DNA from 4 places in the Ensifer sp. CCNWLY38 genome. Region 4 is predicted to be linked to each of the others. Evidence: predicted binding sites of a transcription regulator. Region 4 holds the regulator's gene; each other region holds the start of a gene.
The links. The regulator PhoB, encoded in region 4, activates phosphate uptake and scavenging genes when phosphate is short. The targets are predictions, from matches to a motif close to TGTCATNNANCTGTCAT.

Region 1 (2,200 bases), on a different contig from region 4:
AGCATAAGGTTCTCCCGTGTGTCCGGCTTGGCCGGATCCTATTCGGTTTCAAAGAGGTGCCCTTGACGCGGGCTTTCGATCCTGGCGGGCGTCAGATGCCGGCCAGTGCCAGCGGCTTGAGGCCGGCCGATGCCGTTTCTTCCTGCGGTTCGGCCGCCGGAATGTTGATGCTGGTGGAGGTCATCGATTCCTCGATGCCCGTGTCGGCGCCGTAGATCTCGGCAACCGCTGCCGACGTCAGGTCCTTCGGCTGGCCGTCGAAGACGACGCGGCCGTGCGCCATGCCGATGACGCGTTCGCAATAGTTGCGCGCGGTATCGAGGGTGTGAAGGTTGGTGATGACCGTGATGCCGTCGCGTTCGTTGATGTCGCGCAACGCGTCCATGACGATCTTGGCGTTCAGCGGGTCGAGCGAGGCGATCGGCTCGTCGGCGAGCAGAACCTTCGGCTGCTGCATCAGCGCGCGGGCGATCGCCACGCGCTGCTGCTGACCGCCAGAGAGCGTGCCTGCGGGCTGAAGTGCAGTCTGTTCGATGCCGAGGCGCTCGAGCGCGCCGATCGCCATGATGCGTTCTTCGCGGGTGAACATGTTGAGGATGCTTAAGACCGTCGAGCGGTGATTGAGGCGACCGAGCAGAACGTTGGTGAGCACGTCGAGGCGCGGCACCAGGTTGAACTGCTGAAAGATCATGGCACAGTCGCGCTGCCAGTTGCGCAGTGCAGCGCCGCGAAGTGACGACACTTCCGCGCCGTCATAGACGATCGAGCCTGAAGACAGGTCGACGAGGCGATTGATCATGCGCAGCAGCGTCGACTTGCCGGCGCCCGAGCGGCCGATGACGCCGACCATCTGACCCTGGGGGATGTCGAAGGTAACCGAACTCACGGCTGTCTTCTTGCCGAACTGGCGGGTTACACTCTTCAACTGAAACATTTCTAGCAGGTCCTCTTGCGGGGAGACCGGTCATCGGTATGACACCTGCCATATCGGCGCTTCATGAAAGCGAAATGTCAGTTTGTTGTAAGTTCTGTTACAGTTCACACCTGCGCGGGCTGGGTTAATCAAAAGTGAACGGCATCGCGCAGGCGGGTGCCCGGCTGCTCACCACCGACGGGATCATCAGCCTGATTTGGAGCTGATCAGGGGCAGTCGCCTGATCGCGTCCTGGCACAATACCGCCGCGTGATTCCTGGCTCTACGGTCCAGGCTCCAAGGTCGCCCCCGGAACATAGAGCGCGATCGGTCGGATCTCGTAGATCGCCGTTGGATTGCTGCGCCGCAGGTCGCGTGCCGCAGCGATTGCTGCCTCGAGCGTCGGGAAGTCCACGACGTAGAGGCCAAGGAGATGCTCTTTGGTTTCAGCGAAGGGGCCGTCCGTGACGATGCCTTCGCCCTGGCCCCTCAGCGTCACCGCGCCTTCGGCAGGCCCGAGCCGCGCCGCCGGTCCGAAAGATTTCTGCTGAACGAAGCGATCATGCACCTGGAGCAGATCGGACATCAGGGCCGCGTCCTCCTCCTCGCTCCAGGATTCGACGACGCCTGCCGTGTGATAAGCCAAGATCGCATAATACATGAGCCGTCCTCCCGGACGTATTCCTGTCAGGTTTCGCCCGCGGCTTCAATCGGCTTGCTTGCATCCTTGGCCACAGGCGCAACCGCCGCCACGCAGACTAGGTCTCCAGGCGCGCCGGGCTGAACTTCGAGGGATCGAGACCGACCGCGTCGAAGCCTTCCGGCGTCGCGGCACCGATGACGAGGTTTGCGGCGAGCGCGCCGAGCGCCGGTGAGGTCAGGATGCCGTAGCCGCCCTGGCCGGCAAGCCAGAAGAAATCCGGCCGGTCGCGGGCAAAGCCGATGACCGGCAACTTGTCGGGTGAGAAGCTACGCATGCCGGCCCAGCTCTTGAAGATGCGGCGAACCGGTACGGTCGTTGCCTCTTCGATGTAGTGCGCCGCCCAGGCGACGTCGATTTCCTCGGGCTGGACGTCGGCCGGCTCGCAAGGGGTGGCGTCGGCCGGCGAGGCGAGCAGCCGCCCGCCCTCGGGCTTCATGTAGAAGTCTTCATCGATCTCGTTGATCTCCGGCAAGGTGAGCGCATCGATGCCTTCGGGGAGATCGACGGTGATCGCCGTGCGGCGATGCGGCACGATGCCGACGGGGGCGACGCCGAACAGGTCGGCAACCGGATCGGCCCAACCG
Region 2 (2,200 bases), on a different contig from region 4:
CTCTAGGATTGGGCACAGAAAAGGCCCCGCCTCTGGCGGAGCCTCAAATATTCGGACATGCGACAGTCCGACCTTACATCCAGTAGGGCGGCACGCCGTAGTAGTCGTAGACGCGACGGCCGTTTTCCGCGTTCCAGTCGTATTCCTCGTGACCGCGATACTTCGGCGCGCGCTCGACCTGATCGCGCGTCACGTCGGTGCGATAGCCGCCGAGGCTTTCGTCATACGTCAACTTCGCCCAGGGCAGCGGATAGTGGTCTTCGCCGAGGCCGAGGAAGCCGCCGAAACCGAGCACGGCGTAGGCAACACGACCGCTGCGTTTTTCGATGATCACGCGCTCGATCGAGCCGATGTGCTTGTTGTCGGAGCCATAGACCTTCGTGCCTTCAACCTTGTCGCTCGCGATCAGGTCGTGGGTTTCCTTGATCCGGGCATCCTGCAGGTTTGCGTTGTGATAGCTCACGCTTCTTCTCCATCCTTGATTGTTACCTTGAGGGAACGGCCGTTGGGCCGGATGGTTCCGAAAATCTGGTGCGCAAACCGGCGGGATCGCGTGGTTTTGCACGATCCACTTCGTCAATCTGTCACGCAAATCACCTAAGACGCGGCCAATAGGTCACGATGATCCCGGGTCGGATCGATACTCATAGGCGTGACCGATCTCACTGGAGCGGGACGGAAAACCGCAGGCATTTTTCCTCATCCCGCTCGAACGGATAACCGGAGCCAGACATGCGCTACGCCATTTGTTTTACGCCGCCGATGGCCGACCCGCTTTCCGCGGTCGCCGCAAGCTGGCTTGGGCGCAACGTCTATTCCGGCGAACCGGCGGAACTGCCTTCGGTTGCGGGCCTGAGCTCTGCCGACATCGCCTACCATACGGCCGTACCGCGCCGCTTCGGTTTCCATGCGGTGATGATGTCGCCGTTTCGACTGCATCCGGACATGATGGAGTCACAGCTCCTGAAGGCGCTGATGCATTTTGCCGGCGCGCAGACTCCGTTCGAAATCGATCGCCTGGAGGTCGCCCGCATCGGCCGGTGCTTTGGCCTGATGCCGCAAGTCCCGAGCACCGCGATGCATCTGCTGGCGGCCAATATCGTTCAGGAGTTCGATGCTTTTCGTGCGCCGCTCAGCGAAGACGAGATCGAGCGCTCCGATCCGGATCGGCTGACCGCACCGCAGTTTTCCAACCTGCACCGCTGGGGCGATCCTCATGTGATGGACGAGTACCGCTTCCACATGATGTTGACTGGCCCGCTCGCATCGGACGCGATACGCCAGGTCGAGGCGCCGCTTCGCGAGCTGTTCGAGCCATGTCTGGCGACGCCGCTTGCCATCGGCAGCCTTGCCCTCTTCGTCGAGCAGGAGACCGGCGCGCCCCTGCGTGTGCATTCGCAGCACCCGCTCGGCAAGATCTCCACGAATGCGCGCGCCGAGCGCGCCAAACGCGTTGCCGCCGAGCCCTCTCTTGGTACGGGATCGATCCGGCCCTTGCCGCTCATCGTCGCGGCATTGATGGCGCATCGCTAGCGAGCGCGCAGAATTCAGCCTTCGTCTCATTCCGAGCTTGCCGCCCAGCGACCCTTCGCGGGCAGATTTCGGTATCGACAATCCGGTCGGCGGTGATACCGTTCTGGAAAAATCGAAGGGTGATTTGATGTCTGAGACTAAGTATCCGCGCGACCTCGTCGGCTATGGCCGCAATCCGCCGAAGGCAAACTGGCCGGGCGATGCGCGCATTGCCGTGCAGTTCGTGCTGAACTACGAGGAGGGCGGCGAAAGCTGCATTCTCGATGGCGACGCGGCGTCCGAATGTCTGCTGTCCGAAATCGTCGGCGCGCAGCCCTGGCAGGGGCAGCGCAATCTCAACATGGAATCGATCTACGAATATGGCGCGCGCTCCGGTTTCTGGCGGCTGTGGCGCATGTTCACCAGCCGCAACGTGCCGCTGACCGTCTACGGCGTGACGCTCGCCATGGCACGCAATCCGGAAGCGGTTGCGGCCATGAAGGAAGCCGGCTGGGAGATCGCCAGCCACGGGCTGCGCTGGCTGGAATACAAGGATTTCCCCGAGGAGGTCGAGCGCGAGCATATCCGCGAAGTCGTGCGTCTGCATACGGAGCTGACCGGCGAGCGCCCGCTCGGCATCTACCAGGGCAAGCCTTCGGCCAATACGCTGAAGCTGGTGCTGGCGGAG
Region 3 (2,200 bases), on a different contig from region 4:
GGCGATGGCCTTCGTCGTCGAGAAAGCCGGAAAGGGCCAGCCGCGCCGACGGAAAAACGCTGTCACCGACATTCCGTTCGACGAGTGCGGTCAAGAGGTCGAGCATCTCCTGCCTTGCCAGCGCCATGGAAACGCCGAGACCGGCCATCTCTCGCTCAATCGCAGTCAGCCAGGACGGATCCGGGCGAAACTCGCTGAGCAGCCGGTTGCGGCTGCGCATCGCCCGATCGAATTCGCTGGCGCGTCGGCCATGTTCCGGATCGAGCGAAAGCACCAGCCGATCGAGGAACCGCCGCCGGTCGGCCGAAGGCCCGGTGAAGAGCCCGTCCATCGATGGCGTCAGCCAGAGGACGCGCAGGTGATCCGTCAGTTCGTCGACGGTTGATGCCGGCGTTCCGTTGAGCCTCAGCCGCCGGGATTGGCCCTCCGACACGCCGGCGGTGCCGGTGCCGATTTCGACCGGCCCCTCCATGCCCTCGACCTCCGCAAATACGGAAAACCCGTCGCTCGCGCCGACGCGGGTGACGTCGGCGTAAGCCGCGCGCCTCAGGCCCCGTCCTGGCGAGAGGAAGGAAACCGCTTCCATCAGATTGGTCTTGCCGGCGCCATTCTCTCCCGTCAGCACCACATGGCGCTGGTCGAGCTCCAGCGCGAGAGCCGCATAGTTGCGGAACTCCGTGAGCTTCAAGCGGTTGAGAAAGACCTTGTGGGGCATGGGCAAACCGGATTCGACGTTGGGCGCCAGCTACAGCGCCGCGCGTCTTATCAGACGCGCAAAGGTCGCTGTAGCACTTTGAATTGCTGCATGTCTTCGTCCTTAAATCGAGGTCGATTTAAGGAGACATGCAGTAGGACGAAAGCGTTGGCCAAGGCAAGACGAAATGGCCAGCGCGTCGATATCGCCTGGGATAGGTCGATATCGGCAGGGGATAGGCGGCAAACCCCTTGAATCAGGTGCTTTTCTTGAGCGCCTCGGTCAAATATGACAGTTTCATGACAATCCACGGATGGATATATTTGTAATGCTGGCTTGGTTCCGCAAACTGCTTCCCCGCGAAGATCGCTTTTTCGACCTTTTCGCTAAACACGCGCTCACCGTCGTCGGTGCCGCCGAAGCGCTCGACAGGCTGCTTGCCGGTGGCGACGACATGGAGAAACAGTGCGACCGGATCGTCGCGCTTGAGGATGAAGCGGATCATATTACTGGCGAAGTGCTCCTGGCGGTGCGCCGGTCCTTCATCACGCCGTTCGACCGCGGCGACATCAAGGACCTGATCCAGTCGATGGACGATGCCATCGACATGATGCACAAGACGGTCAAGACGATCCGGCTCTACGAGCAGAAGACATTCGATCCGGGCATGCGCGAGATGGCGACGATCATCGTCCAGGCCGCGCATCTGATCGGCGAGGCCATTCCGCTGCTTGATCGTATCGGAACCAATCACAACCGCCTCATCGCCATCGCCGAGGAAATCACCCGCATCGAGGGGCGTGCCGACGAATTGCACGACCTCGGCCTCAAGGATCTCTTCCGCCGCCACGGCGCTAGCAACCCGATGGCCTATATCATCGGCAGCGAGATCTATGGCGAGCTCGAAAAGGTGATCGACCGCTTCGAGGATGTTGCCAATGAAATCAGCGGCATCGTGATCGAGAACGTCTGATGGATGCGACGCTCGCCTTTCCGTTGCTCGTCGGGCTGATCGGCATCGCGCTGTTCTTCGACTTCCTGAACGGTTTGCACGACGCTGCCAACTCGATCGCGACAATCGTCTCGACGCGGGTGCTCAGGCCGCAATATGCGGTCATGTGGGCAGCCTTTTTCAACTTCATCGCCTTCCTGTTCTTTGGCCTGCATGTGGCCGAGACGCTCGGCAAGGGCATTATCGATCCCGGCATCGTCACGCCGCTGGTGATCTTTTCGGCCCTCTTAGGCGCCATCGTCTGGAACATCGTCACCTGGCTCTTCGGCATTCCGTCGAGTTCGTCGCATGCGCTGATCGGCGGCCTCGTCGGTGCCGGCCTTGCCAGCACCGGTTTTAGTTCCATCGTCTGGACCGGTCTTCTGAAGACCGTCGGCGCCATCTTCATGTCGCCGGCGATAGGCTTCTTCCTGGCCCTGCTTCTGGTGTTGATCGTCTCCTGGATTTTCGTGCGGCAGACGCCCTTTGCCGTCGACCGCACCTTCCGCGTGATG
Region 4 (2,200 bases):
TGCAACGCCGATCGAGCAAGTTGGGGAAAACTACGAATTCGATTCGGCGTGATTCCCCGGACTCTTGCCACGGAGTCCGGCGGTCAGTACGTTAACATTCAATTACTAGACGCATGCGGCGGACCTAGTCACCAAAAGAGTTATCGCGTTTGCAACCTCGGGATTCAGCCGGGGTGCGGTGAGGGATTCTGCCATCCCCAACGCTGAGAACGGAGAGTGCAGAAATGAACTGGACTGACGAGCGGGTGGAGAAACTGAAGAAGCTTTGGTCCGAGGGCCTGAGCGCAAGCCAGATCGCGGCACAGCTCGGCGGCGTCAGCCGTAACGCTGTCATCGGCAAGGTTCATCGCCTGAGCCTTCCAGGCCGCGCCAAAGCCGGCGGCAGCACCACTGCGGCGGCCCGCCCGAAGCGGCCGACCTCGGCGCCGCGCGCTCCGAACTACGCCGCGCGCGTTTCGACCCGCACCGTTGCCCGCCCGTCCGGCGCCACCGTTCTCAAGGAAGAGATCGAAGTCGATCTCGTTGCCGAGCAGGATTTCAGCATCCAGACCGACGTGGTCGTGCCGATGTCCCGCCGCCTCGAGCTGACCCAGCTCACCGAACGCACCTGCAAGTGGCCGATCGGCGACCCGCTGAAGGAAGAGTTCCACTTCTGCGGCAACGACTCCCCGGAAGCTTCGCCCTATTGCAGCTTCCATGCGCGGCTTGCCTACCAGCCGTCGGCCGAGCGCCGTCGGATGCGCTAAGGATCCGCACAGGACCAAAACGAAAGGGGCCGATCGGCCCCTTTTTTATTGACTTCCGTTTGCCCTTCTCAGCTTTCGAGCGAGTAGCCGGCGCCGCGCACGGTGCGGATGACATCAGGCATGGTCGAGAAGTTCAGCGCCTTGCGCAGGCGGCCGACATGCACGTCGACGGTCCGCTCGTCGACATAGATGTCGTGGCCCCAGACGCCGTCCAGCAACTGCGAGCGCGAGAAGACACGGCCCGGAGAGGACATCAGGAACTCCAGCAGGCGGAACTCCGTCGGCCCCAGGCGAACTTCGCGGCTGCGGCGATGGACGCGATGGGTTTCCCGGTCGAGCTCGATGTCGCCGCAGCGCAGCAGCGTCGAGAGAACTTCGGGCTTCGCCCGGCGAAGCATCGCCTTGACGCGGGCCATCAGCTCCGGCGTCGAGAAGGGCTTGACCACATAGTCGTCCGCCCCGGTCGCAAGACCACGGACGCGCTCGCTTTCCTCGCCGCGCGCCGTCAGCATGATGATCGGCAGCCGCTCCGTCTCCGGGCGCTGGCGCAGTCTACGGCAAAGCTCGATGCCGGAGACACCGGGCAACATCCAGTCGAGGATCAGAAGGTCGGGCAGGCGTTCCTGTAGCCGGATCTCCGCCTCGTCACCCCTGAGGATCGTATCGACGTCGAAGCCTTCAGCTTCCAGATTGTAACGCAGCAGGACGCTCAGCGCCTCTTCGTCTTCGACCACGGCGATTTTTGGCAACATCAGGTAACGTCTCCTTACCGCGAGCGCCGTGCGGGTCCAGCGGACCGGCCGGCGCTCAGACACTCTAAATCTGGAGCACCCCCGCCATTTTCAAAGGCGGTGCGAAAAGCCGCATGCTTCAGATACAGGAATTCGGGGCCGCGACCGAAGCCGCGACCGGATGATATTCATGGGGCATGCATTGCGAACGGCGCGTTTAACGCCAGAGCGGGATGAGGAAAAGTGTATGCGGTTGTCCCCCGCATCCCGCTCAAACCTTCTAGTCGTTGACCGAGCCCAACGTCGACGTGTTGTCATCCTTCGGGCGCTCGCCCTCCGGCTGGGCACCCGTCGCCATGTAATAGATCGTCTCTGCGATGTTGGTCGCGTGGTCGCCGATACGCTCGATGTTCTTGGCGCAGAACAGAAGATGCGTGCAGGGCGTGATGTTGCGCGGATCTTCCATCATGTAGGTGAGCAGCTCGCGGAACAGCGAGGTGTAGATCGCGTCGATCTCCTCGTCGCGTTCGCGAATGCTGTTGGCCTTCTCCGGCGATCGCGAGGCATAGACGTCGAGCACTTCCTTGAGCTGCACCAGAGCGAGCTCGGCGAGGTGCTCGAGACCGCGGGCGAGCTTGCGCGGGATGCCCGAACCGGCAACGGCGATCACGCGCTTGGCGGTGTTCTTGCCGAGGTCGCCGACACGCTCCAGGTCGGAGGCGA

Region 1: phnC (phosphonate ABC transporter ATP-binding protein) is a predicted target of PhoB. The motif match lies at 998-1,014, and genes of this name have one in related genera.
Region 2: V7S54_RS09700 (DUF1045 domain-containing protein) is a predicted target of PhoB. The motif match lies at 572-588, and genes of this name have one in related genera.
Region 3: V7S54_RS23920 (DUF47 family protein) is a predicted target of PhoB. The motif match lies at 983-999, and genes of this name have one in related genera.

The regions. Positions count from the first base shown of each region.
Region 1 is NZ_JBBBBO010000013.1:98,756-100,955, reverse strand. Features, by position in the region: gene phnD (phosphonate ABC transporter substrate-binding protein) at 1-5, opposite strand, end outside; gene phnC (phosphonate ABC transporter ATP-binding protein) at 92-934, opposite strand; gene V7S54_RS25530 (YciI family protein) at 1,197-1,574, opposite strand; gene V7S54_RS25525 (NAD(P)/FAD-dependent oxidoreductase) at 1,672-2,200, opposite strand, start outside.
Region 2 is NZ_JBBBBO010000004.1:19,150-21,349, forward strand. Features, by position in the region: gene V7S54_RS09695 (PRC-barrel domain-containing protein) at 74-463, opposite strand; gene V7S54_RS09700 (DUF1045 domain-containing protein) at 733-1,533, shown strand; gene puuE (allantoinase PuuE) at 1,661-2,200, shown strand, end outside.
Region 3 is NZ_JBBBBO010000012.1:51,628-53,827, forward strand. Features, by position in the region: gene recF (DNA replication/repair protein RecF) at 1-715, opposite strand, end outside; gene V7S54_RS23920 (DUF47 family protein) at 1,023-1,667, shown strand; gene V7S54_RS23925 (inorganic phosphate transporter) at 1,667-2,200, shown strand, end outside.
Region 4 is NZ_JBBBBO010000001.1:662,149-664,348, forward strand. Features, by position in the region: gene V7S54_RS03265 (GcrA family cell cycle regulator) at 225-746, shown strand; gene phoB (phosphate regulon transcriptional regulator PhoB) at 815-1,498, opposite strand; gene phoU (phosphate signaling complex protein PhoU) at 1,758-2,200, opposite strand, start outside.